DNA from 4 places in the Pseudomonas spirodelae genome. Region 4 is predicted to be linked to each of the others. Evidence: riboswitches for the same ligand, from Rfam matches in the RefSeq annotation. Region 4 holds a riboswitch; each other region holds the start of a gene.
The links. Region 4 has a riboswitch for cobalamin ahead of cobW (cobalamin biosynthesis protein CobW). Riboswitches for the same ligand answer to the same signal wherever they lie in the genome.
Positions count from the first base shown of each region.

Region 1 (5,663 bases), on a different contig from region 4:
AAACTGAGGCCGTGCAGGTCGCCAAGCAATACTTGAGCTACTTCCAGGGCACGCTCAGCGACTGGCAATGCGCCGATCAGCGCGAGCTGCGGCATGTCATCCCGGAGAACCGCCTGCGCGTGTATGACATCCGCCAGGTCATCGCCATCCTGGCCGACCGCGACTCGGTGCTGGAACTGCGCCGCCAGTTTGCCCCGGGGCTGATCACCGCATTTATCCGCATTGAAGGTAAACCGTTCGGTTTGATGGCCAATAATCCCGCGCACTTGGGCGGCGCCATCGACGCCGTGGCCGGCGACAAAGCCGCGCGTTTTATGCAGCTGTGCGATGCCTTCGATATCCCGCTGCTGTCGCTGTGCGATACACCCGGTTTTATGGTCGGCCCAGAGGCAGAAAAACAGGCCACGGTGCGCCATGTGTCGCGCATGTTCGTGGCGGCCGCCAGCCTGACGGTGCCGTTTTTCACCGTGGTGCTACGCAAGGGTTACGGCCTCGGCGCGCAAGCCATGGCCGCCGGCAGCTTCCATTCGCCGCTGTTTACCATCGCCTGGCCCAGCGCCGAGTTTGGCGCAATGGGCCTGGAAGGTGCGGTGCGTCTGGGTTTTGCCAAGGAGCTGGCAGCTATCGAAGAGTCCGCCGCGCGCCAGCAATTATTCGACAAGCTGGTGGCCAAGGCTTACCAAAACGGCAAGGGCATCAATATGGCCAGCTTCCTGGAGATCGATGCGGTGATCGACCCCGTGGAAACTCGCGCCTGGCTGCTGCGCGGCCTGAATGCAGCGCCAAAGCCCACGTCGCGCACCGGCAAGAAGCGCACAGTCGATACCTGGTAGCCACTGACCGTTGCCCGGATGCATTCCGGGCAACGGCTGCGTTGAACCGAAGCATGTTTGGGCAGTTTCCGGCGCTTCGGGTAAACTGCCGCATCTTTTGCTCCTATAACGATCTGCCCGATGCCGACGACCTTCCACGAGATTCCCCGTGAGCGCCCGCTGACGCCCCTTCTAGACCGCGCCAATACGCCGGACGAGCTGCGCCGCCTGGGTGAAGCCGAGCTGGAAACCCTGGCCGACGAGTTGCGCCAGTACCTGCTGTATACAGTCGGGCAGACCGGTGGACATTTCGGCGCGGGCCTCGGTGTGATCGAGCTGACCGTGGCGCTGCATTATGTCTTCGACACCCCGGACGACCGCCTGGTGTGGGATGTGGGCCACCAGGCCTACCCACACAAGATTCTCACCGGCCGTCGCGAGCAGATGGGCAGCCTGCGCCAGAAGGACGGCATCGCCGCCTTCCCACGCCGCTCGGAAAGTGAATACGACACCTTCGGCGTCGGCCACTCCAGCACCAGCATCAGCGCGGCGCTCGGCATGGCCATTGCGGCGCGCATGCAGGGCAGCAAGCGCAAATCAGTCGCGGTGATCGGTGATGGCGCGCTGACCGCCGGCATGGCCTTCGAGGCGCTAAATCACGCCAGCGACGTCAAAGCCAATATGCTGGTGGTGCTCAACGACAACGACATGTCGATCTCGAAAAATGTCGGCGGCCTGTCCACCTACCTGGCCAAGATCCTCTCCAGCCGCACCTACGCCAATATGCGTGAAGGCAGCAAAAAAGTTCTGTCCAAACTGCCCGGTGCCTGGGAGATTGCCCGTAAAACTGAAGAGCATGCCAAGGGCATGCTGGTCTCCGGCACCCTGTTTGAAGAACTCGGCTGGAACTACATCGGCCCGATCGACGGCCACGACTTGCCAAGCCTGCTCGCCACCCTGCGCAATATGCGTGACCTCGACGGCCCGCAGTTCCTGCATGTGGTGACCAAGAAAGGTAAGGGCTTTGCGCCCGCTGAAGTCGACCCGATTGGCTATCACGCGATCACCAAGCTGGAGCCCATCAACGCCCCGCCCGTGGCCAAGCAGCCCACAGGCCCTAAATATTCCAGCGTATTCGGTCAGTGGCTGTGCGACATGGCCGCGCAAGACCCACGCCTGGTCGGCATCACCCCGGCGATGAAAGAAGGCTCGGATTTGGTGGCGTTCAGCGAACGTTACCCCGAGCGCTATTTCGACGTCGCCATCGCCGAACAACATGCGGTCACCCTGGCCGCCGGCATGGCCTGCGACGGGGTTAAGCCGGTGGTGGCGATTTACTCGACCTTCCTCCAGCGTGCCTATGACCAGCTGATTCACGATGTCGCCGTACAGCACCTCGACGTGCTGTTCGCCATCGACCGTGCCGGGCTGGTTGGCGAAGACGGCCCGACCCACGCCGGCAGCTTCGATATTTCCTACCTGCGCTGCATCCCCGGTATGCTGGTGATGACGCCGAGTGATGAAAACGAACTGCGCCGCATGCTCACCACCGGCCACCTGTTCGATGGCCCGGCAGCCGTGCGCTACCCGCGCGGCACAGGCCCTAATGCGACCATCGAACCAGGCCTTGAGCCCCTTGAAATCGGCAAAGGCATTATCCGCCGCCAGGGCAAGCAAACCGCCCTGCTGGTGTTCGGCGTACAGCTGAGTGAGGCGTTCAAGGTCGGTGAAGCGCTGGATGCCACTGTGGTCGACATGCGCTTTGTCAAACCGCTGGACGAAGCCCTGGTACGTGAACTGGCCGCCAGCCATGAACTGCTGGTGACGATTGAAGAGAACAGCGTGATGGGCGGCGCCGGCAGTGCGGCCAGCGAATTCCTTGCCCGCGAGAACATCCTCAAACCGCTGCTGCACCTCGGCCTGCCTGACTACTACGTCGAGCACGCCAAGCCCACGCAGATGCTCGCCGAGTGCGGGCTGGATGCCGCCGGTATCGAAGCGGCCATACGCGCCCGGCTCGCATTTCAGGCTGTATGAGTACCGCTCATCCCGCGCTGAACCTAGCTCGCTTGTAATAGATTTAACCGCGCATTAAGGTGCGCGGCGTTTTACTTCCGCCAAGGTGCGCCCTTTATCCGTAAAGCGGCGTTAAACGGGAAGCCGGTGCGCTCATAAAGAGCTATTCCGGCGCTGCCCCCGCAACGGTAATCGACCGCAGAGCGAATCTGCACGTCGCCTCACACGTGCCACTGGAGCAATCTGGGAAGGACGAGGCCACGCACGTCGAGAGTCCGGAGACCGGCCTTGCTGGATGTGACGGGTGTTGCGGAGGGCATCACCGTCAAGCTCAGGCTGCGCCCGCGCGCCCGTTCTTGCCCCTGCCCTCCTCAAAAGTCTTTCGACCTTTTGAGGATTCTCTAAATGAAAATGTCCCGCCTTGCCCTGGCAGTGGTGCTAGCGCCGAATCTCGCCCTGGCTGCTACCGATACCAGCAGCTATGAATTACCGCCGCTGGTGATCACCCGCGCCACTGCGCTAAAAGCGCCGGCACCGGCCAGTGTTAAGGTCATTGATCGCAAGCAGATTGAAGAAACTGCGGCTTCATCACTTATTGATGTGCTACGGGCTCAAGCCGGCTTGCAGATACGCGACACCATGGGCGACGGCAACCGAGCCGCTCTAAGTTTGCGCGGCTTTGGCGAGAACGCGGCGAACAACACATTGGTGCTGGTTGATGGGCGTCGCCTCAACCAGCCCTCACAGGCAGGGCCAGACTTTAACAGCGTGCCACTGGCCAACATTGAGCGCATCGAGATCATTCGCGGGGCGGGGACGGTGCTTTATGGTGACCAAGCCGTCGGCGGGGTGATCAACATCATTACCCGCACGCCCTCTAGCAATGAAGCCTATATCGAGAGCAGCATCGGCAGTCACGACCTCGAAGCCTACCGCGGCCATATCAGCCAACAGCTGGGCGCCGGCTTCTCGTTGTATGCGAGCGGCGAAACCCGCAACACCGATAACTACCGCGACCACAACAACGCCAACTACAGCAACGCCTTTGCCCGCCTACGTTATGACCATGACAGCGGCCATGCGTTATACGAATACCAGACGGTGAATGATGAGCTGTTGTATCCAGGAAGCTTGAGCCTTGCCGAACGCAGGGCTGACCGCAAAGCCAGCTATGACGCAAACAGCAATGGCTACAACAACAGCAAAACCCAAGTTCACCGCTTTGCGCTTGAACAACAGCTAGACAATGTTTGGACCACCCATTTCGATTACAGCCAGAGCGATCAAGACGGTATCGGAAGCTTCAACTACGGGTCATTCGTTTCGCCGTTCATCCAAGGCACCCGTATAGAAACGTTTAGCCCGCGTATCACCGCACGCTTCGACAACAGCCTTGGCAATGCAGAATGGCTGCTGGGCCACGACCACATCAGCAGCGATTACGAGTACAACGCCACCGCATTTCAGCAAACACTGCGTGACTGGTATACGCAGTTCAGCCAGAGCCTCGGTAATGACGTGACGTTGACCCTGGGCTATCGCAATAGCGAAGCCGACGACAACAATAAATCGGAACAACTCAAACATCGCGATAACGAAGACAGCACCAGCATTGGCTTGAGCTGGCAAGCTAATCAACAGACCCGCGTGTTTATCAAGCGCGAGGATGTACTGCGCTGGGCCAACGTTAACGACAATGCCTTTACCTTGCCTGACGTCGTCTTTCTTAAACCACAAACCGGCGTCTCGTGGGAAAGCGGCATCGAGTGGCAAGACGGCGTCCAGCGCTACCAAGCGACGCTATATCGAATGGATCTACAAGATGAGCTGATGTACGACTCCGAGATCGTTAACCCGCTTGGTTTCCAAGGTAAGGGTGCCAACATTAATCTGGATAAGACTCGCCGCGACGGACTGCTATTGGAATCAGAGCGCCAACTAACTAAGCGCTTGAGCATTGGCGGCCAATACAGCTTTACCGATGCGCAGTACCGCGCGGGCAGTTTCAAAGGTAACGACGTGCCCTGGGTTGCGCCGCATAGCGCTAGCGCTCACCTGAGCTATGAAATCCTGCCAGGGCTGAAAAGCTATGTGGAAGCGGTATACACCGGGAATCGCTACTACTCAGGCGATGATGCCAACAGCCAGCAAAAAGCCGGTGGTTACACCCTTCTCAACGCCGCGCTCAGCTACGACTACAGGCAATTCAATAGCAAGCTGCGGGTTAATAACCTCACCGGTAAGCAATATGATGCCTTTGGCTTTATCAACAGCCGCTACCCGGCTCCAGAAGAACAGGTACAGCTAAGCGTCGGCTACCGTTTCTAGCCACGCAGCACCTACAAGAAGGCCGCCTATTGGGCGGCCTTCTTGCTTTCACGACTCACTCGGCCGCTGCCAACTGCTCACAGAGTTTCTCCATCGCCCCCAACATCTGGAAGCTTGGTCGCTCCATGCCCTCGTCGGGCACTAACCAGAGTTGCTTTAACTCGACAGCGCGCACCACTGGCCACTTACGCCAGGCCTCCAGTTGCGTCTGAGTGCCGGCCAGAATCACCTCGGGGTTGCGCTGCAAGACGGCCTCGACACTCACTTGCGGAGCCGGCAGGCTCAGGTCGGCAAAGATATTTTCGGCGCCACAGACACGCAGGGCATCGCTAATAATCTGCTGGCCGCCAAGGGTATACAGCGGTACATCCCAAACCTGATAAAACACCCGCAGTGGCTGTGGACGTTGATAGCGCTGAGCTAAACCAGCCATCCCTTGCAGAAATTGCTGCTGCAGGCGCAAACCTTGTTCGGCACGACCGATACGCGTACCGATCTCGACAAACT
Region 1 is NZ_JAYEET010000055.1:24,592-30,254, reverse strand. Features, by position in the region: gene SOP97_RS18180 (carboxyl transferase domain-containing protein) at 1-833, shown strand, start outside; gene dxs (1-deoxy-D-xylulose-5-phosphate synthase) at 954-2,849, shown strand; cobalamin riboswitch at 2,916-3,133, shown strand; gene SOP97_RS18170 (TonB-dependent receptor family protein) at 3,234-5,156, shown strand; gene SOP97_RS18165 (cobalamin-binding protein) at 5,212-5,663, opposite strand, start outside.
Region 1: it holds a riboswitch for cobalamin, as region 4 does, so the genes downstream of both, SOP97_RS18170 (TonB-dependent receptor family protein) here and cobW (cobalamin biosynthesis protein CobW) in region 4, are expected to answer to the same signal.

Region 2 (5,663 bases), on a different contig from region 4:
GGCTTCCTCACCGGTGCTGGCTGCGCCCTTGATAAATTGCACCACACCCACTTTGATCCCGTGGCCCAGCGCGCGCGCGACCATGCCAAAGGCGCTGCTGCTCTTACCCTTGCCATTGCCGCTGTGCACCAGCAGCAAGCCGTACTCATCCTGGGACTGAGCGATTTTTTCATCGATCAGGGCTTTCTTGCGTTGCATCCGTGCACGGTGCCGCTCGTCACGTTCGATAGACTCAGTCATCACTTGGCTCCCAGGCTAAGGCGCTGGCCAAACAGCGCCAACGAAGCAATATAAAGCGCACTGCCCACCCCGACATAAAACGTCATGTTGGACAAAAAGCGCGGGTAGTATTCGGCGATACGCGGCAGCCAGGCCGCTAGGGTCGGCTCAGGATAACGGCCGGAGAAGAAGTAGAAACCACCGCCGGAAATCAGGTAGCAGACAAAAGCGCTGACCGCGACAACAGCCGCCAACAGCAACAGGCTCTGCAAGGTGTCACGATGCCAGCCGGCATACAGTCGCCCGCCCAGCCACAGGCTGGCGTAAGCCGGCACCAGCATCCAGTAAGCGGGCGACAGGCACCAGTCACTCACCGTACCGCTGGTCATCATAGAGAAGTCCAGGGCACTGGCCAGCACAAACAGGCCAGCAAAAACCCAGCGTGGTCGCAACAGCACGCCGGCCAGGAAAAACACCGCCCAGGAGGCGCTGGGCAGATTGATGCTGGCGAAGTGACTGCCACGCGTCATGGCCAGCAGCAACGCCAGAGCGATGCCCGTCAGCAGCTGAGCACGGGTTGAAAGAATAGGCATGGGTATCTCCTCAGAGCGCTTGGTAGCGCAGGGTCAAGTAAAAGGCGCGGCCAGGTTGTTCGTAGGTCTGCGCCGTTTCGTAGTCACGGTCGAAGAGGTTGCTGACCTTAGCCTGCAGACGCCATTCGCTGTCGATGTGGTACTCGCCACGCAGATCGACCAAGGCATAGCCGGGCAGGCGTGAATCTTCGGTATTGCTGGCGTCGTTAAACCGCTGGCTGGCAGCGAACAACGTGGCACCGACGCCAAACGAGCCGATGCGGCGGTCGGCGTCGATATTGAAAGTGCGCTTGGCTCGACGCGCCAACTGATGCCCATGGTTTTCCTGGCTGCGGTCCTGCGGGTCGAGCAGCGTCAGGGTGGCTGCCAGGTCCCAATTCTCTAGCTGCGTACGCACACTCGACTCGAGGCCGCGAATGCGTGCGGACTCGACGTTCTGTGGACGCATCGGCTTACTGCCGGCCCAAACAATCAGGTCGTCGATCTGGTTTTCAAAAACGCTGAGACGCCATTCACCCCAGCCAGCACCGCCCTGCAGGCCGAGTTCGTAGTTTTCCGACTTTTCCGGTTTAAGGTCGGGGTTACCCGCGGTGGAACCGCTGTTCGGGGTATACAGGTCGTTAAAGGTCGGCGCACGGAAGGCGGTGCCGTAGGCAGCACTCAACGTCAGGCGCTCGCTGAGCTCATAGCTCCAGCCTAGGTTGCCAGTATCGTGCTCGCCGAACTGCTGGTTGTCGTCGCGGCGCAACCCAACGGACACGCCATGTCGACCGAAACGGCCCTGGTACTGAGTGTAATAACCGCGATTGTCGCGGGAGTCCTCAGCATAGGTGTCGGATGTGTCGATGCGGTCCTGCTGGTAATCAAAACCCAGGCTCAACAGTTGCTCGGGCGTCAGGCTAAAGTCGTTCTGCCAAGCAAAGGTGTAGCGCTCGGTGTCGAAGCGCGAGTAAAAACCACCATCACGGAAGTTGTCGGTGCGATCTTCGCTGTGACCGGCCTGCAAGGTCACATCCCAGGGCTCTAAGGGAGTGAAACGGGCACGACCGCCAAGCACCTGTTGCTCTCCATCGGCATAGCTGTAGCGCCCGGTTTTGCCGGAGCTGCTGCGCAGGTCTTGGTCGCTGTGGATGCTCGATTGCATCCAACTGCCGTCCAGTTCCAGACCGTTGACGAAGCGGTAGCCACCACGCAGTGAACCGGCCAGCTGGCGATAGCCATCGGCGTCTGGCTCGTAGGCACCTGCGGCACTAGGTCGGTAAGCGCGGGCATTAATCCCGTCGGTATCTTCGCTGCTCACGCCAAGGTCAAACCAGCCGTTCTGCGAACCACCGGCCAGGCCAGCATTAGCGCTGGAGCTGGAGCGCGTGCCGGTACCCAAAGCCAGGTAAGGTTTGAGCCCCTGCTTTGCGCCGCGCCGGGTGAAAATTTGAATCACCCCGCCAAGCGCCTCGGAACCATACAGACTGGAACGCGGGCCGCGCACCACCTCAATGCGTTCGACCAGCGCCAATGGAATGTCCTGCAGGGCGGCAGCACCAGAGGTGGCGGAACCCACCTTAACCCCGTCAATCAGCACCAATAGTTGCTTCTCGCTGGTACCGCGCAGGTACAACGAGGTGCTTTTGCCGCGGCCGCCGTTGCTAACGATCTGCACGCCAGCCAGACCGCGCAGCATGTCAGGCACGCTCTGTGCCTGGCTGCGCTCGATATCTTCACGGGTAATCACACTGCTCGACGCCACCGAGACCAACGGCGTAGCCGTTCGCGTGGCGGTGACCACCTGCTGAGCGAGGTTGAGGGGTTCTGCTTGTGCAGTTAAAAAAGGACTACAGCCCAGCCATAAAAGAACGGCCGGACGTTTATAAAAGGTGCGAAACAATGCCTGATTCTCCATCGCGCCGCCCGCGCGATACTGCTGAATAAAACATTGGGAGAACAGCATAGGCAGATAGAGCAGCAATACAGCCACATCAGCCCGGCAACGCCCTCCGCAATGCCGTGGATGCAGCAGGCCGGTCTCCGGGCTTACGAGTGGAACCTTGAGGTTCCTGGATCGCGCCTTCCCATGCCGGTGGGCACAGTGGCTAGTGGCGATCTTTGACTCGTTTACCGTTGCGGGGGCAGCGCCGGAATAGTTGCGTGGTTAACACGAAACGCACCGGCTTCCCTGTTTCACCCTTTGAACGCTATGCGTTTGGGGCACCTGTTGCAGGCGCGCAGGGTAGAGACTTGCATACAGAGCGTCAACGCATAACGCCGCGCATAGCACCGACGCCTCACGTGCCACTCAATGCCGCGGCATAAAACCCGCCGGCTTGCTTGCCAACCACTCAACAAAGGTACGCAAGCGTTCATCACTGAGCAGGCTGTCACGATTGTTGTAGATCAGCGCCAGCTCTTTTTCGCTGAACAGCCGGTGGATCTGGTTGTGACAGGCACGGCACACCCAGAGCGTGGCGCTGATGCGCTCATTTTTGCCGAAGCGCTTTTGTACGTAGACCTTGTTATGCAGCGCCTTGGGGATCAAGTGATGGCGCGTCAGCAGCGCCGCGCGGGCGCAGAGTTCGCAGGCATCGGGTTGTTCGGGCAGACGAATCGGTTCAGGCATACAGGCAACGGCGGGTCAGCGTTTACGGCACAGGCTCAGGCCATCGCCGAGCGGCAGCAGCGACAGGTCGATGCGCGGATCATCACGCAGCGCCAGGTTGAGCGCCTGAATCGCTCGGGTGTCAGCGCTCTCGGGGCACAGCTCAAGTACCCGACCACTCCACAGGGTGTTGTCGAATAGGATCAGCCCACCCTGACGTACCAGGCGCAGGGCGTGCTCCAAATAAGCCGGGTAGTTGGCTTTATCGGCATCGATAAACAGCAGATCAATTCGCCCTGCCAGCCCCTCAGCAGCAAGCGCCTCAAGTGTTTGCAGCGCCGGCGCCAGCCGCAGCTCAATACGCTCAGCGAGGCCCGCCTCAGCCCAGTAACGTTTGGCCGTGGCGTTGTAGTCGCCGGGAATATCGCAACAGATCAAGCGGCCATCGCTCGGCATGGCCTGGGCCATGCAGATAGCGCTGTAACCGGTAAAGGTGCCGACTTCGACAATCCGCCGCGCGCCGATCAGCTGTACCAATAAGGTCATAAACTGGCCCTGCTCGGGGGCGATTTGCCAGCGTGAATGAGTCAGCAGAGCGGTTTCGTCGCGCAGACGCTTGAGCAGTGGCGTCTCGCGCAGCGATACATCCAGCAGGTACTGATAGAGATCAGCATCGAGATTAAGCGTTTGAGTGGTCATAAAAGCCCCTCTACAAATACTCTGGGCTGGGCCTCAGGGGTTACCCGCCAGCTCTGGGGTGAACACGCGCTTGGCATTCAAGTAAGTACGCTGCCAATACGTATTACTCAGGCTGTCCAGGCGCACAGTGCCGCCGCTGGAGGGCGCATGCACGAAACGGCCATTGCCGACATAAATACCCGCATGGCTGACCTGGCTGCCGCCACTGGTGGCAAAAAACACCAGATCACCGCTTTGCAGCGCGTCGCGCCCAATGCCCGGTGCGCGCATGCTGATCAGCTCACGGGTAGTGCGCGGCAGCTTGATGCCTGCGGCATCGCGGTAAACAAAACCGATCAAGCCGCTGCAATCGAAGCCGCCTTCGGGGGTATTACCGCCATAGCGATAGGGCGTGCCCACCAAGCCCAACGCACGAAATAGCACATCATCAGCATTGCCGTTAAAGCTGCTGATGGGCTGATAAACAGTGGGTTGCGGGGTTGGCGCGGGCGCTTGACTCGCGCAGGCGCTAAGCAGCGCGGCCAACACAATCAAGCTGATACGGGAGAATGCGGTCATGGATAAGGCGATCCTGAGCCGGGATGCGCCCTACTCTGCCGGCTTGCACATGCGAGTGCAAGCTTTAGCTTTGCTTGGCAGGTTGTTGAAATCTATCGATATGCGTCAGACAGGATGCTGGCTGCAGCGGCCTTAACGTTGCGGCCGCTGCACGCCGCACTCAAGGGTTACGTACGAGGGACTCGGTTGGCGCCAGCGCCAAGGCCCGCTTGGCCTCGATAAAGGTGCGCTTCCAGTAGCGATCATCCAGGCTATCGACCCGCACACCGCCGCTGCGACTGCTGGAAGAATGGATGAATTGATCATCGCCCATATAGATGCCGGCATGGCTGACGCGACCACGGCCGTTGGTGCTAAAGAACAGCAGATCGCCCGGCTTAAGGTCATCACGCTCCACCAATGGGGCGTCGATATTGATCATGTCGCGGGTCGAGCGCGGCAACTTCAGGCCGGCCTCTTCTTTAAACAGGTAACCGATAAAACCGCTGCAATCGAAGCCGGAACTTACCGAGCCGCCGCCAAAGCGATAGCGCGTACCTACCAGTGACAGACCGTGGGACAGAATGCCGTCAGCCAGTTGCGGGAGTTTGTAGGCCTTTTCTTCGGTGAAATCGCCAAGGGCGGCTTCTTTGGCTTGCTCATCAAACTCGGCAAGGTCTGTCGAGGAGAACACTGAAGATTGAGTGGTCAGCTCCGGTTGCGGAGCATGGTTGGCGCAGGCGGCCAGGACCAGGGAAAGTGCGATAGGCACGAGGGGTGCGAGGCGTTGGAGCATGGGCACGACCGTGTCGGTTGATTTCACAAGAGCGCGACTATGCCCTCTATGACATGCATTTGCAAATTCTATGGCTCTAAATGTGACTCAGTAGTTCTGGCAAAACATCTAAAGCGCGCCCTTGCAGATGGACATCCACCCTATTGCTCAGGTCGCTGCGCTGCGGGTTGATATCGGCGGTGAATCCTCCTGCTTGCCGGGTGCGCAGCAACGGCTCGACGATGTAGGG
Region 2 is NZ_JAYEET010000057.1:104,333-109,995, reverse strand. Features, by position in the region: gene cobO (cob(I)yrinic acid a,c-diamide adenosyltransferase) at 1-240, opposite strand, end outside; gene SOP97_RS19560 (hypothetical protein) at 240-812, opposite strand; gene btuB (TonB-dependent vitamin B12 receptor) at 823-2,709, opposite strand; cobalamin riboswitch at 2,809-3,037, opposite strand; gene SOP97_RS19550 (hypothetical protein) at 3,103-3,423, opposite strand; gene SOP97_RS19545 (O-methyltransferase) at 3,439-4,101, opposite strand; gene SOP97_RS19540 (C40 family peptidase) at 4,135-4,659, opposite strand; gene SOP97_RS19535 (C40 family peptidase) at 4,820-5,434, opposite strand; gene SOP97_RS19530 (NAD-dependent deacylase) at 5,511-5,663, opposite strand, start outside.
Region 2: it holds a riboswitch for cobalamin, as region 4 does, so the genes downstream of both, btuB (TonB-dependent vitamin B12 receptor) here and cobW (cobalamin biosynthesis protein CobW) in region 4, are expected to answer to the same signal.

Region 3 (5,663 bases), on a different contig from region 4:
CGGGCCAGGGCAGGCGTATGAGCTGGTTGGCCACAAGTGGTTCTGCTCGGCGCCAATGTGCGATGCCTTTCTCACCCTGGCTTACACCACTAAAGGGCTGACCTGCTTTCTGCTGCCGCGGCATCGCCCGGACGGCACGCGTAACGAGTTCTACATCCAGCGCCTGAAGAACAAACTGGGCAATTGGTCGAACGCCTCCAGCGAGGTCGAATTCCGTGGCGCACTGGCTTGGATGGTCGGCGAAGAAGGGCGCGGCGTGCCGACGATTATTGAGATGGTCGCGCTAACCCGCTTCGACTGCATGATCGGCTCCAGCGCCCTGATGCGTCAGGCGCTGACCCAGGCCGCGCATCACTGCGCCCATCGCCAGGTCGGCGGTCGCGTGCTCAGCGAGCAGCCGCTGATGCAGAACGTTCTGGCCGACCTGGCTCTGGAAAGTGAGGCGGCGCTGGCGTTAACCCTGCGCATGGGCAAAGCGCTGGACAATCCGCACGACGAACAGGAGGACAAGTTCGCCCGGCTGGTCACCGCCGTGGGCAAGTATTGGATCTGCAAGCGGGCGCCAGCGATGATCAACGAGGCCGCCGAATGCATGGGCGGTGCCGGTTACGTTGAAGACACCATTCTGCCGCGTCTGTACCGCGAAGCACCGGTTAACTCGACCTGGGAAGGCTCGGGCAATGTGCAGTGTTTAGATGTGCTGCGCGCGCTGTCCAAAGAGCCGGGCGTGCTCGATGCGCTGTTTGTCGAATTGGGCGATGGCCATGGTGATGCGCGTTTGAAAGCCCATATCAGCAAGCTGCAGGCGGACTTTCGCGACACCGCCGACATCCAGTATCGCGCCCGTCAACTCACGGAAGATGTAGCCCTGGCGCTGCAAGCCAAGTTGCTGCTGGAGGCCGGTCATGCCGCGGTATCCGATGCCTTTATCGCCAGCCGTCTGGGCGGCCAAGGTGGCCGGGTTTATGGCACGTTGCCGCGCGGTATTGATGTCGACGCTCTGATAGCGCGCGGTGCAGCGCATCTGCTTTAGGGCTTCGACCTCTCTAGCATGGGTGTTTGTGCGAATTGTGGGGTGCGCCTGAAACTTCAGTCGGGCCCTGCTTCGGGTTCTGTCATTTCTGCGTGCAGCCGGGTAAGGTGGCCGCCGATGGTTCCGCAGCGTGTTACGCGAGTGGATGAAAAGGGAACATGGTGGGTACAGCAACACGTACCGAAGCCATGGCTGCCCCCGCAACTGTAAACGGTGAGCGACGCCCATATGCCACTGGCCGCAAGGTTGGGAAGGCGGGTGAAGTATTAAGCCGTGAGCCAGGAGACCTGCCATCGACGCCGGGCACGATGCCCAATCCCTCAATCCAGATCATCGCGCGGTGGGCGCGGTACAGGAATCTCTATGCACATCGAACCCGAAGTTGTTACTGGCGCCAAACTCTTCCTCAGTTATGCCACCGCCGCAGGTGCCCTTGGCCTCACGGCCAAACTTGCCTTCGACAGCATCCGCAGTAACGGCGGCGTTGCCGCTCTGGCCTTGCGTAGCCTGCTGACCACTGCGTTGGTGTTCTGTTTCTTCGAAGTCTTCCCGCATCAGGCGGTGGGCGTTTCCGAGGTGCACCTGATCCTCGGCTCGACCCTGTTGCTGCTGTTCGGCGCGGGTGCAACGGCTGTCGGTCTGTCGCTTGGTCTGCTGCTGCAGGGTCTGCTGTTCGCGCAGTTTGACCTGCCGCAATACGGCATGAACGTCACGACCTTGCTGCTGCCATTATTCGGCATCCACCTGCTGGCCAAGCGCATCATCGCGCCGGGCACCGCCTATGTGGACCTCTCCTACAAGCAGGCCCTGGCACTGTCGACGGCCTATCAGGGTGGCATCGTTGCCTGGGTGGCTTTCTGGGCGGTCTATGGCAACGGTTTCTCCGGCGAGAACCTGGTGGCAGTAGGCAGCTTCGGTCTGGCCTATATGAGCGTGATCCTGATCGAGCCACTGGTCGACCTTGGCGTGCTGGCCGCTGCCAAGGCGTTCTCTGGTTATAGCCGCGCTCCGCTGTTCAATACACGCCTGCACCAGCCAGCCTGATCAGTCCCTGCCAGCTTGCTGGAGTTGCGCTTCAGTGGCCCGGACGGGCTGCTGATGCGCAGCTTAGCCCTAGGCTGAACAGTGATCGCCTGCCAGTTAAGGCTGCCTTGGCGTGTGGTAAAACGCGCCGCGCGGCTTAATACCTGGCGCAGTTGCTGCGCGTTGGCGGTGCTGGTTGCTTGGTTTGCCCCATGGGTATGCCGGGCACGTGACCCGCTGGCGCGCTGCCCCCATAACCGCTGCTCAAGAACTTGCAGGCGCTGCTCAAGTAGCCTGCCTGCGCAGGCAACGCCGCGCTATCGCCCGTGCCGCGTATCAGGGCAAGATAGAGCCATTCTGTTCAGCCAGGAAGGTGCCTTGTGAACCCTTGTTCCGATGACTTTATTGTTGCCAATACCGCTGAAGAGGCGGTGGATCGACTGGCCGCCCTGCATCTGCACGCGACTAGTGGCTTGAGTGCGGCGCTTAAGCGCTACTTGAAAGAGCGCATCAAGCCCGACGCCGCTGAGCAGTGCCAGTTCCGTTATCCCGAGTTGCGCCTGACCTACCTCTGTCAGGGCGAGGCGCCGACCACGGTGCGCGCCTATGCCAAGGTGCAGGTGCCCGGCACCTACAGCGTCACCGTGACTCATCCGGCGGCGTTCCGTAAGTACCTGCTGGAGCAGTTGTGCCCGCTGATGAATGACTTCACCGTGAAGGTCGAGGTGGGCGTCAGCCAGCAGAATATTCCTTACCCTTATGTGGTGGAGCAGGGCGATGAGCTGGCCGGCTCCGGGGTGACGGCAGCCGAGTTGGTGCGGGTATTTCCCAGTACCGACTTGTCTGCGGCCACCGATGGCACCGCCGACGGTTTGTATGACTGGGAAAACACCGACCCGCTGCCGCTGGCGCTGTTCGATGCTGCGCGGGTGGACTTCTCTCTGCGTCGTCTGGTGCATTACACCGGCAGCGACTGGCGCCATGTACAGCCGTGGATTCTGCTGACCAACTACCACCGCTATGTTGACCAATTTATCCGCCATGGTCTGGACATGCTGGTCGGTGAGTCGCGGTTCACCCGTATGGTGCTGCCGGGCAATGTGGTGATCCAGCGCGGCATGGCCGAAGGCGAAATGCAGGCGATTATCGAGAATGTCATCTGGCACCGTTACCAGATGCCGGCCTATCACCTGCAGGCGGATGATGGTCACGGCATCACCCTGGTCAATATCGGCGTCGGGCCCTCCAACGCGAAGAACATCACCGATCACCTAGCCGTGCTGCGTCCGCATTGTTGGCTGATGATCGGCCACTGCGGCGGGCTGCGGCAGTCGCAAACCATCGGCGATTACGTGCTGGCTCACGCCTACATGCGCCGCGACGGCATTCTCGACCGCGTATTGCCGCCGCATATTCCCCTGCCGGCCCTGGCCGAAGTGCAGCAGGCATTGCAGGCGGCGGCGCGACAGGTGACGGGTGAAGAGGGTGATGAATTGAGGAAGCGCCTGCGCACCGGCACCGTGCTGACCTACGACGACCGTAACTGGGAGTTGCGCTGGGCGCAGGAACGGCCGCTGATCAACCTGTCGCGCGCCGTGGCAGTGGACATGGAAAGCGGCACCGTCGCCGCGCAAGGCTATCGCCTGCGGGTGCCCTACGGCACCTTGCTGTGTGTCTCGGATAAACCGCTGCACAGCGAGATCAAGTTGCCGGGCGCGGCCGGGGCGTTCTACGAGCGCGCGGTGACCCAGCACCTGCACATCGGTATCACCGCCCTGGACCTGCTGCGTAACCAGCTCAACTCGCTGCACTCGCGCAAGCTGCGCAGCTTTGATGAGCCGCCGTTTCGTTGATGCAACAGGCGTCAGCTCAGGCGTAGATGAAAAATCGGGAAGGGCCGCCCGCCGTCATCCAGCGGTGAGCGGCGGTCCACCACGAAGCCCTGACTCAGGTAGAACCCCAGTGCTTTGGGGTTCTGTTCGTTGACGTCCACTTGCGTCGCGCTCAGATGCGTCACTGCATGCTTGAGCAGTGCGCGACCAACGCCTGTGCCGTGGCTCAGTGGGTCGACGAAAAGCATTTCTACCTTGCCCTCGGCATAGCCGAGAAACCCGCTGATATTGCCATCCTCGCCACGGATGCAGCTGAGCTGAACCTGAGGGAAGTACTGCCCAATCAGTAAGGGTTTGAGCAGCTGAATGTCGTGCTCTTCGAGAAAGTCATGGGTGGCGCGTACGGCGGCTTCCCATACCTCAAGCAGGCGCGGGAAGTCGGTGGTACTGGGTGTTTCGATCGGGTACGGCATGGGGGCTCATGAGGCGGTAAAAAAGGGGCAAATCATGCGGCTGATTTACCCCGGCTGTCACTTGCTGGCGTCGAGCACCACGCGGTAACGCGCTTTACCGGCGCGCAGGTGGTCGATGGCCTCGTTGACCTTACTCATGGGGAAGTGTTCGACCTGCGGCAGGATCTGATGGCGGGCGCAAAATTCGAGCATTTTCGCCATGTTGGCCGGCGAGCCAACGGGCGAGCCGGACAGGCTCTTCTGCTTGGGAATCAGGTTAAACACATGCACCGGAATCGCGCTGGGCACGATGCCGACAAAGTGCAGCCGGCCTTTGCCACGCAGGGTGCCAATCATGGCGTTCCAGTCCAGGTCAGCGCTGGCCGTTACCAGCAGGAAGTCCAGGCTGCCGGCAATCGCTTTCAGCGCAGCGCTGTCGGTGGAAGCGACTACGTTGTGTGCGCCCAAGCGCTTGGCTTCATCCTGCTTGCTCAAGGACGAGGTGAAAGCGGTGACTTCGCAACCCCAGGCATTCAAGAAGCCCAGCGCCAAGTGGCCGAGACCACCGATGCCAACCACGCCGACCTTGTCGGTGGGTTTTACGTCGAAATCCAATAGCGGGCTGAACACCGTGGAGCCGGCGCAGAACAGCGGGCCGACCAGGGCCGGGTCAAGGCCGTCCGGCAGCGGCAGCGCCCAGGCCCAGTGGCTGCGCAAACGGTCGGCAAAACCGCCGTTACTGCCGACAATCGTCGGTTTCACCGTGCCGCAGAGTTGGTGCGCACCTTCCATGCACGAGCTGCAATGCATGCAGCTGCCCTTGTACCAGCCGATGCCCACGCGCTGGCCGAGCTTCAGGCCACGCGCTTGTTCGCCGAGGCGGACGATGGTGCCAACCACTTCATGGCCGGGGATAAAGGGGTAGCGGGCATTGCCCCATTCGTTGTCGATCATCGACTGGTCGGAATGGCAGATGCCGCAATACTCCACCGCCACTTCGACTTCTTCAGCGCCCAGTGGGCCGGGGTCGTAGCTGAACTGTTCGAGGGCGGCGCCAGGGGCTTTGGCAGCCCAGCCGGTAAAGGTATCGACAATCGAATCGGACGAACTCATGACAATTAGCCTCGGTGCGGAGAACAGGACCCAGCCAGCATAGCCGGGTCTACCGAGGGCGTGCGCCTGCATAAGTCTGGCTGATAGTTGTACGGCGGCCTCGGTTACACTGGTCGCCTTGTACGGTTTACCTGGATTACCTATGTCGCGTCCGCCTCGCCCCGCCTCACCGCGTCGTCCCACCGGCAAACCGGCTGTTCGCCGAGTAGC
Region 3 is NZ_JAYEET010000051.1:29,577-35,239, forward strand. Features, by position in the region: gene SOP97_RS16900 (acyl-CoA dehydrogenase family protein) at 1-1,033, shown strand, start outside; cobalamin riboswitch at 1,135-1,342, shown strand; gene SOP97_RS16905 (energy-coupling factor ABC transporter permease) at 1,397-2,077, shown strand; gene amn (AMP nucleosidase) at 2,437-3,909, shown strand; gene SOP97_RS16915 (GNAT family N-acetyltransferase) at 3,921-4,361, opposite strand; gene ahr (NADPH-dependent aldehyde reductase Ahr) at 4,419-5,453, opposite strand; gene SOP97_RS16925 (pseudouridine synthase) at 5,596-5,663, shown strand, end outside.
Region 3: it holds a riboswitch for cobalamin, as region 4 does, so the genes downstream of both, SOP97_RS16905 (energy-coupling factor ABC transporter permease) here and cobW (cobalamin biosynthesis protein CobW) in region 4, are expected to answer to the same signal.

Region 4 (5,663 bases):
CCACAGCCTGTTCCTCGGCCGTGGCGCGCAGTATCCGGTGGCAATGGAAGGTGCGCTCAAACTCAAGGAAATCTCCTATATTCACGCCGAAGCCTACCCGGCTGGCGAGCTCAAGCATGGCCCGTTGGCGTTGGTCGACAGCGACATGCCGGTGGTGACCGTGGCGCCGAACAACGAACTGCTGGAAAAGCTCAAATCCAACCTGCAGGAAGTCCGCGCCCGTGGCGGCGAGCTGCTGGTGTTTGCCGATGAGCAGGCGGGCATGAGCAATGGCGAGGGCACCCACGTGGTGAACATGCCGCATATCCACGATGCCCTGGCACCGATTCTCTACACCATTCCGCTGCAGCTGCTGTCCTATTACGTGGCCGTACTCAAGGGCACCGACGTCGACCAACCGCGTAATCTGGCGAAATCGGTAACGGTTGAATAAGCAGGGGCGAGCTGATGAAACGTGAAGATATAAAGAATAAGCAGGCTCAGGGTGGGGTCTTTGATACACATATCATCGTCAACCCGGCCAATACCCGGGAATGGATTGTGATGTTGAAGAAAGGCGCAGGCACCAGCTTCTTTCTGGTTGATGACCAGGAGCAGGTGGAGTCCTTCGCTGACCTCAATGGTTTGATCGAAGAGCTGCGGTTACTGGGGATCAAGGCTGCGGAGATTCATCTCTAGCAGCCTGTTAATCGTCCGCTGACCTGAACAGGTGGCGATGCTCGGCGTTATACAGCGCCGAGTCGGCGAACTGTTCGGCGTGCAGCACACGGCCGACGAGGATCAGCGCGGTGCGGCGAAATCCCTTGGCGCACACCTGTTCTTCGATGGTGGCGAGGGTGCCGCTGACCCAATCCTGATCCGGCCAGCTGGCCCGGTGCACCACGGCAATCGGGCAATCCGCGCCGTAATGCGGCAGCAACTCAGTGACGATTTTGCTCAGATGTACCACGCCGAGGTGAATGGCCATGGTCGCGCCGTGACGGGCCAGGTCGCCCAGCGCCTCGCCCTCGGGCATATTCGATTTGCTCGCGTAGCGCGTGAGAATCAGTGTCTGCGACACCTGGGGCAGGGTCAGCTCGCTTTCCAGCAGGGCGGCGCAAGCAGCGGTCGCCGTAACGCCGGGAATGATCTGGAAGGGAATTTCCAGCCGACGCAGGTGGCGGATCTGTTCGCCAATCGCGCCATATAGCGACGGGTCGCCGGAATGCACGCGGGCCACGTCCTGGCCTTTGCTGTGCGCCTGGGCAATCAGCTCGATAATTTCATCCAGGTGCAGCTCAGCCGTGTTCACCACCTGCTCAGCGTTATGGCCTTCCAGCACCGCTGCCGGCACCAGCGAGCCGGCGTAGAGAATTACCGGGCAGCTGCGTAGCAGGCGCTGGCCTTTGACGGTGATCAGCTCGGGGTCGCCGGGGCCGGCACCGATAAAGTAGACGGTCATGACACATCCTTGGGTGCAATCGACGCCAGCGCGCAGGTGGCACTGGCGTTGCGGGTTTTTTCGCCAAGCAGTCGGGCCGGTTGGCCGCCCAGGCGTTCGGCCAGCGCCAGGGCGCAGGGTTCCGCGACTGCCGGGCTGCCGGTGGCGGCCAGGGTAATCGGCGAGCTTTGCACGTCTGGTTGATAGGGCTGCAGTTCTGCCGAGTTGAAAAGGCTCAGCTGCAGGCCGAGGCGATTGGCCAGTGCCTGCAGACCCGGCTCGTCACGCTTGTGCGCGATGCTCGCCAGCCCCGCCAAGTTATCCACAGTCAGGCCATGTGCCTGCAAGCTGTGCAGCAGCAGGCTGAGCAAATCTTCCATACTGCAGCCGCTGCGACAGCCGAGCCCGGCGACCACTTGAATAGCGGCGGGGCAATTATCGACAGGGCTGGGCATGATCTACGGCGCTCGGTTTCTGCGGCGGCGTAGCTGATCATGGCGGCTCTTAGCGGTCAACCGTGATTGACCGGCCGTCATGGTCTGCGTAGCCTTGGCGCGTTCGAGGTTCTTCGCGGCTCTGCCGCTGAAGCTAAGAGGGAACAAGGTGAATGCCTTGGCTGCCCCCGCAACTGTGAACGGTCGAAAGCCCTTCGATACACCACTGCCGCAGGCGGGAAGGTGAAGGGTCGCGCAGCGCGCAGATCGTGAGCCAGGAGACCTGCCTCGTCACGCTTTCGACAACCGGGCGGGGTGATCCGGTGGTGTTGGCTGACGCCCCGTGGCTGTCATGTCTGTGCCGCCTCCTGCTCGTCTTTCTTTCGACGTCACGCAGGACTCGCCATGCAAACCCTCGGCAAACTTCCCGTCACCATCGTCACCGGCTTTCTCGGTGCCGGTAAAACCACCTTGCTGCGCCACATGCTGGAAAACGCGGGCGGTCGGCGTATCGCGGTGATCGTCAACGAGTTCGGCGAGCTGGGTATTGATGGCGAAATCCTCAAGCAGTGCTCCATCGGTTGCAGCGAAGAAGAGGCTAATGGCCGCGTCTATGAGCTGGCCAACGGTTGCCTGTGTTGCACCGTGCAGGAAGAGTTCTTCCCGGTGATGCGCGAGTTAGTGGCGCGCCGTGGTGAACTCGACCATATCCTGATTGAAACCTCCGGCCTGGCCCTGCCCAAGCCGCTGGTGCAGGCGTTCAACTGGCCGGAAATCCGTAACGCCTGCACCGTTGATGCGGTGATCACCGTGGTCGACAGCCCAGCCGTGGCCGCCGGTACCTTCGCCGCTTTCCCTGACCAGGTCGATCAGCAGCGCAAGCTTGACCCAAACCTCGACCACGAATCGCCGCTGCATGAGCTGTTCGCAGATCAGTTGGCCAGCGCTGACCTGGTGATCCTCAATAAAGCCGACTTGCTCGACGCCGCCGCCCTGGCGGCGGTGCGCGCCGAAGTGGCGGAAGAGTTGCCGCCGGCAGTGAAAATCATCGAAGCCCATGGCGGTGAACTGCCGCTGAACGTGCTGTTGGGCCTCAACTGCGAAACCGAGCTGCACATCGAAGGCCGCAAGACCCACCATGACCTGGAAGGCCATGAAGAGCACGATCACGACGAATTCGACTCGTTCCACGTGGAACTACCGGAGGCCGAGGAAGCACGCTTGCTGGGCGCATTGAAGGACGCAGTAGCCAAGCATGGCGTCCTGCGCATCAAGGGTTTCGCGGCGATTCCCGGCAAACCGATGCGTTTGTTGCTGCAAGGTGTTGGCCAGCGCTTCGACAAACACTTCGACCGCGCCTGGCAGGCTGACGAAGTGCGGGTCAGCCGCTTGATCGTGATTGGTCAGCATCTTGATCAGGCTGTCATCAGCGCTGAATTGCAGGCGGCATTGGCGAACTAAGCCCCCATGCATCTAATCCGCACCCAGCCCGGCAGCCAAGTACCGGTCGACAGCATCGCCGACCTCGGCCAGACACCGGCCGAGCTGGTGATTCTCTGCACCGGCGATTCACAGTTGTCGCTGTTGGCTGAGGTGGCGCGGCAGTTACCCGAGGATTATCCCAGCCTGCGTCTGGCCAGCCCGGCGCAGTTGAGCAATCACGCCTCGGTGGACCTCTATGTCGAGCAGGTGCTGCAACACGCCAAGGTGATCCTGATTGCCGTGCACGGCGGCGTCAGTTACTGGCGCTACGGCATCGAGCGTTTGGTTGAGCTGGCCGAGCGCGGTGCGCGGGTGATCATGGTGCCCGGCTGCGACAATCCCGACCCTGAGCTGATGGGCTTGAGCACTGTACCGCTGGCTGAGGCCGAGCGGCTCTGGCAGTTCCTCCGTCAGGGCGGCGCGCAGAATGCGCGGCAGCTGTTCAATTGCATCGCCAGCCAGTGGCTGCAGCGTGACTATGTCTGGGGCGAGCCGCAGCTGTTGCCGCGCGTGGGCCTCTATCACCCGCAGCAGGCCCGCGCGGTTTTGGCCGACTGGCAGGCTAATTGGCAAGCGACTGCGCCGGTGGTGGCGCTGCTGTTTTATCGCACTCAAGTGCAGGCGGCGAACACCGGCTTTATCGATGTGTTCTGTCAGCGCCTGCAGGCTCAAGGCCTCAACCCGCTGCCGATTGCCGTGGCCAGCCTCAAGGAGGCCGCCTGCCTGGCCCAGGTCGAAACCTGGCTGGACGACACCGGCACGGCGCTGATCATCAACACCACCGCGTTCGCCTTATCCAACCCGGAAGCACCGAGCGAGCGACCTTTCCGCCGCGATATCCCGGTACTGCAAGCCATTTGCTCGCTGGATAACCATGAGCAATGGCAAGCCAGCGCCCAAGGTCTGGGCTCGCGCGACCTGGCCATGCATGTCGTGTTGCCCGAGCTGGATGGCCGCCTGATTACCCAGCCGATCAGCTTCAAGGGCCTGGCCTGGCGCAGTGAGCGCAGCCAGAGCGATGTGGTGTGTTATCAGCCGCATTTAGCGGGAATGGATTTTGTCGCTGAGCTGGCGCGCAACTGGATCGCCCTGGCCGACAAGGCCAACGCCGACAAGCGCATCGCTCTGGTGCTGGCCAACTACCCGACTCGCGATGGGCGCATCGGCAATGGCGTTGGCTTGGATACCCCGGCGGCGGCGCTGAATATCCTCAAGGCGCTGCAACAGCAGGGCTACCCGGTTGCAGGGTTGCCCGACAGCGGCACCGCGCTGATCCACCAGCTGCTCGGCGGCGTGACCAATGATCTGGACAGCCTCGACGCACGACCCTGCGCGCAGAGCCTGGCGCTGGATGAGTACCTGGCGTTTTTCCACAGTCTGCCGGCGGCCAACCAGCAGGCGGTGCGTGAACGCTGGGGCGGACCGGAACGTGATCCGATGTTCCGAGGAGGGCGGTTGATGATCGCCGGCCTGCGCTTCGGCCTGACTTTTGTCGGCATCCAGCCGGCGCGTGGTTATCAGCTGGATGCAGCGGCGGTGTATCACGACCCCGATCTGGTGCCGCCGCACGGCTACTTGGCGTTTTACTGCTGGTTGCGCAGAGTTTTTGCTGCCGATGCCGTGATTCACGTCGGCAAGCACGGCAACCTGGAATGGCTGCCGGGCAAGAGCGTCGGCCTGTCGGAACAATGCTGGCCGAGCGCGATTCTTGGCCCGCTGCCGAATATCTACCCGTTTATCGTCAATGATCCGGGTGAGGGCGCGCAGGCCAAGCGGCGCACCCAGGCGGTGATCATCGACCACCTGATGCCACCGCTGACCCGCGCCGAAAGCTACGGCCCGCTGCGTGATCTGGAGCGTCTGGCCGACGAGTATTACGAGGCCAGCCAGCTCGATCTGCGCCGCGCCGCCGAACTGCGTGGCGAGATTCTGCTCAAGGTGCGCGAGGCCAGTCTGGATCGCGAACTGGGCCTGCAACTTAACGAAGATCCCAATAGCTGGCTGCCGCAGCTCGACGCCTATTTATGCGATTTGAAGGAATCGCAGATCCGCGATGGCCTGCATGTATTTGGCGAATCACCGGCCGGCACGCTGCGCCGCGATACCTTGCTGGCGCTGCTGCGCATTCCCCGTGGCGATGGCCAGGGCGGCAATGCCAGCCTGCTGCGCGCCTTGGCCAGCGATCTGCAGCTGGGCTTCGACCCGCTCGACTGCGATATGGCCGCGCCCTGGCTGGGCCCGCGTCCGGCGCTGTTGGCTGGGTTAAGCGATGAGGCCTGGCGCAGTGCCGGCGATACCCGCGAGCTTTTGGAGCTGTTGGCCCTGCG
Region 4 is NZ_JAYEET010000036.1:128,484-134,146, reverse strand. Features, by position in the region: gene glmS (glutamine--fructose-6-phosphate transaminase (isomerizing)) at 1-433, shown strand, start outside; gene SOP97_RS11395 (hypothetical protein) at 448-678, shown strand; gene cobM (precorrin-4 C(11)-methyltransferase) at 686-1,441, opposite strand; gene SOP97_RS11385 (cobalamin biosynthesis protein) at 1,438-1,875, opposite strand; cobalamin riboswitch at 1,965-2,158, shown strand; gene cobW (cobalamin biosynthesis protein CobW) at 2,260-3,315, shown strand; gene cobN (cobaltochelatase subunit CobN) at 3,322-5,663, shown strand, end outside.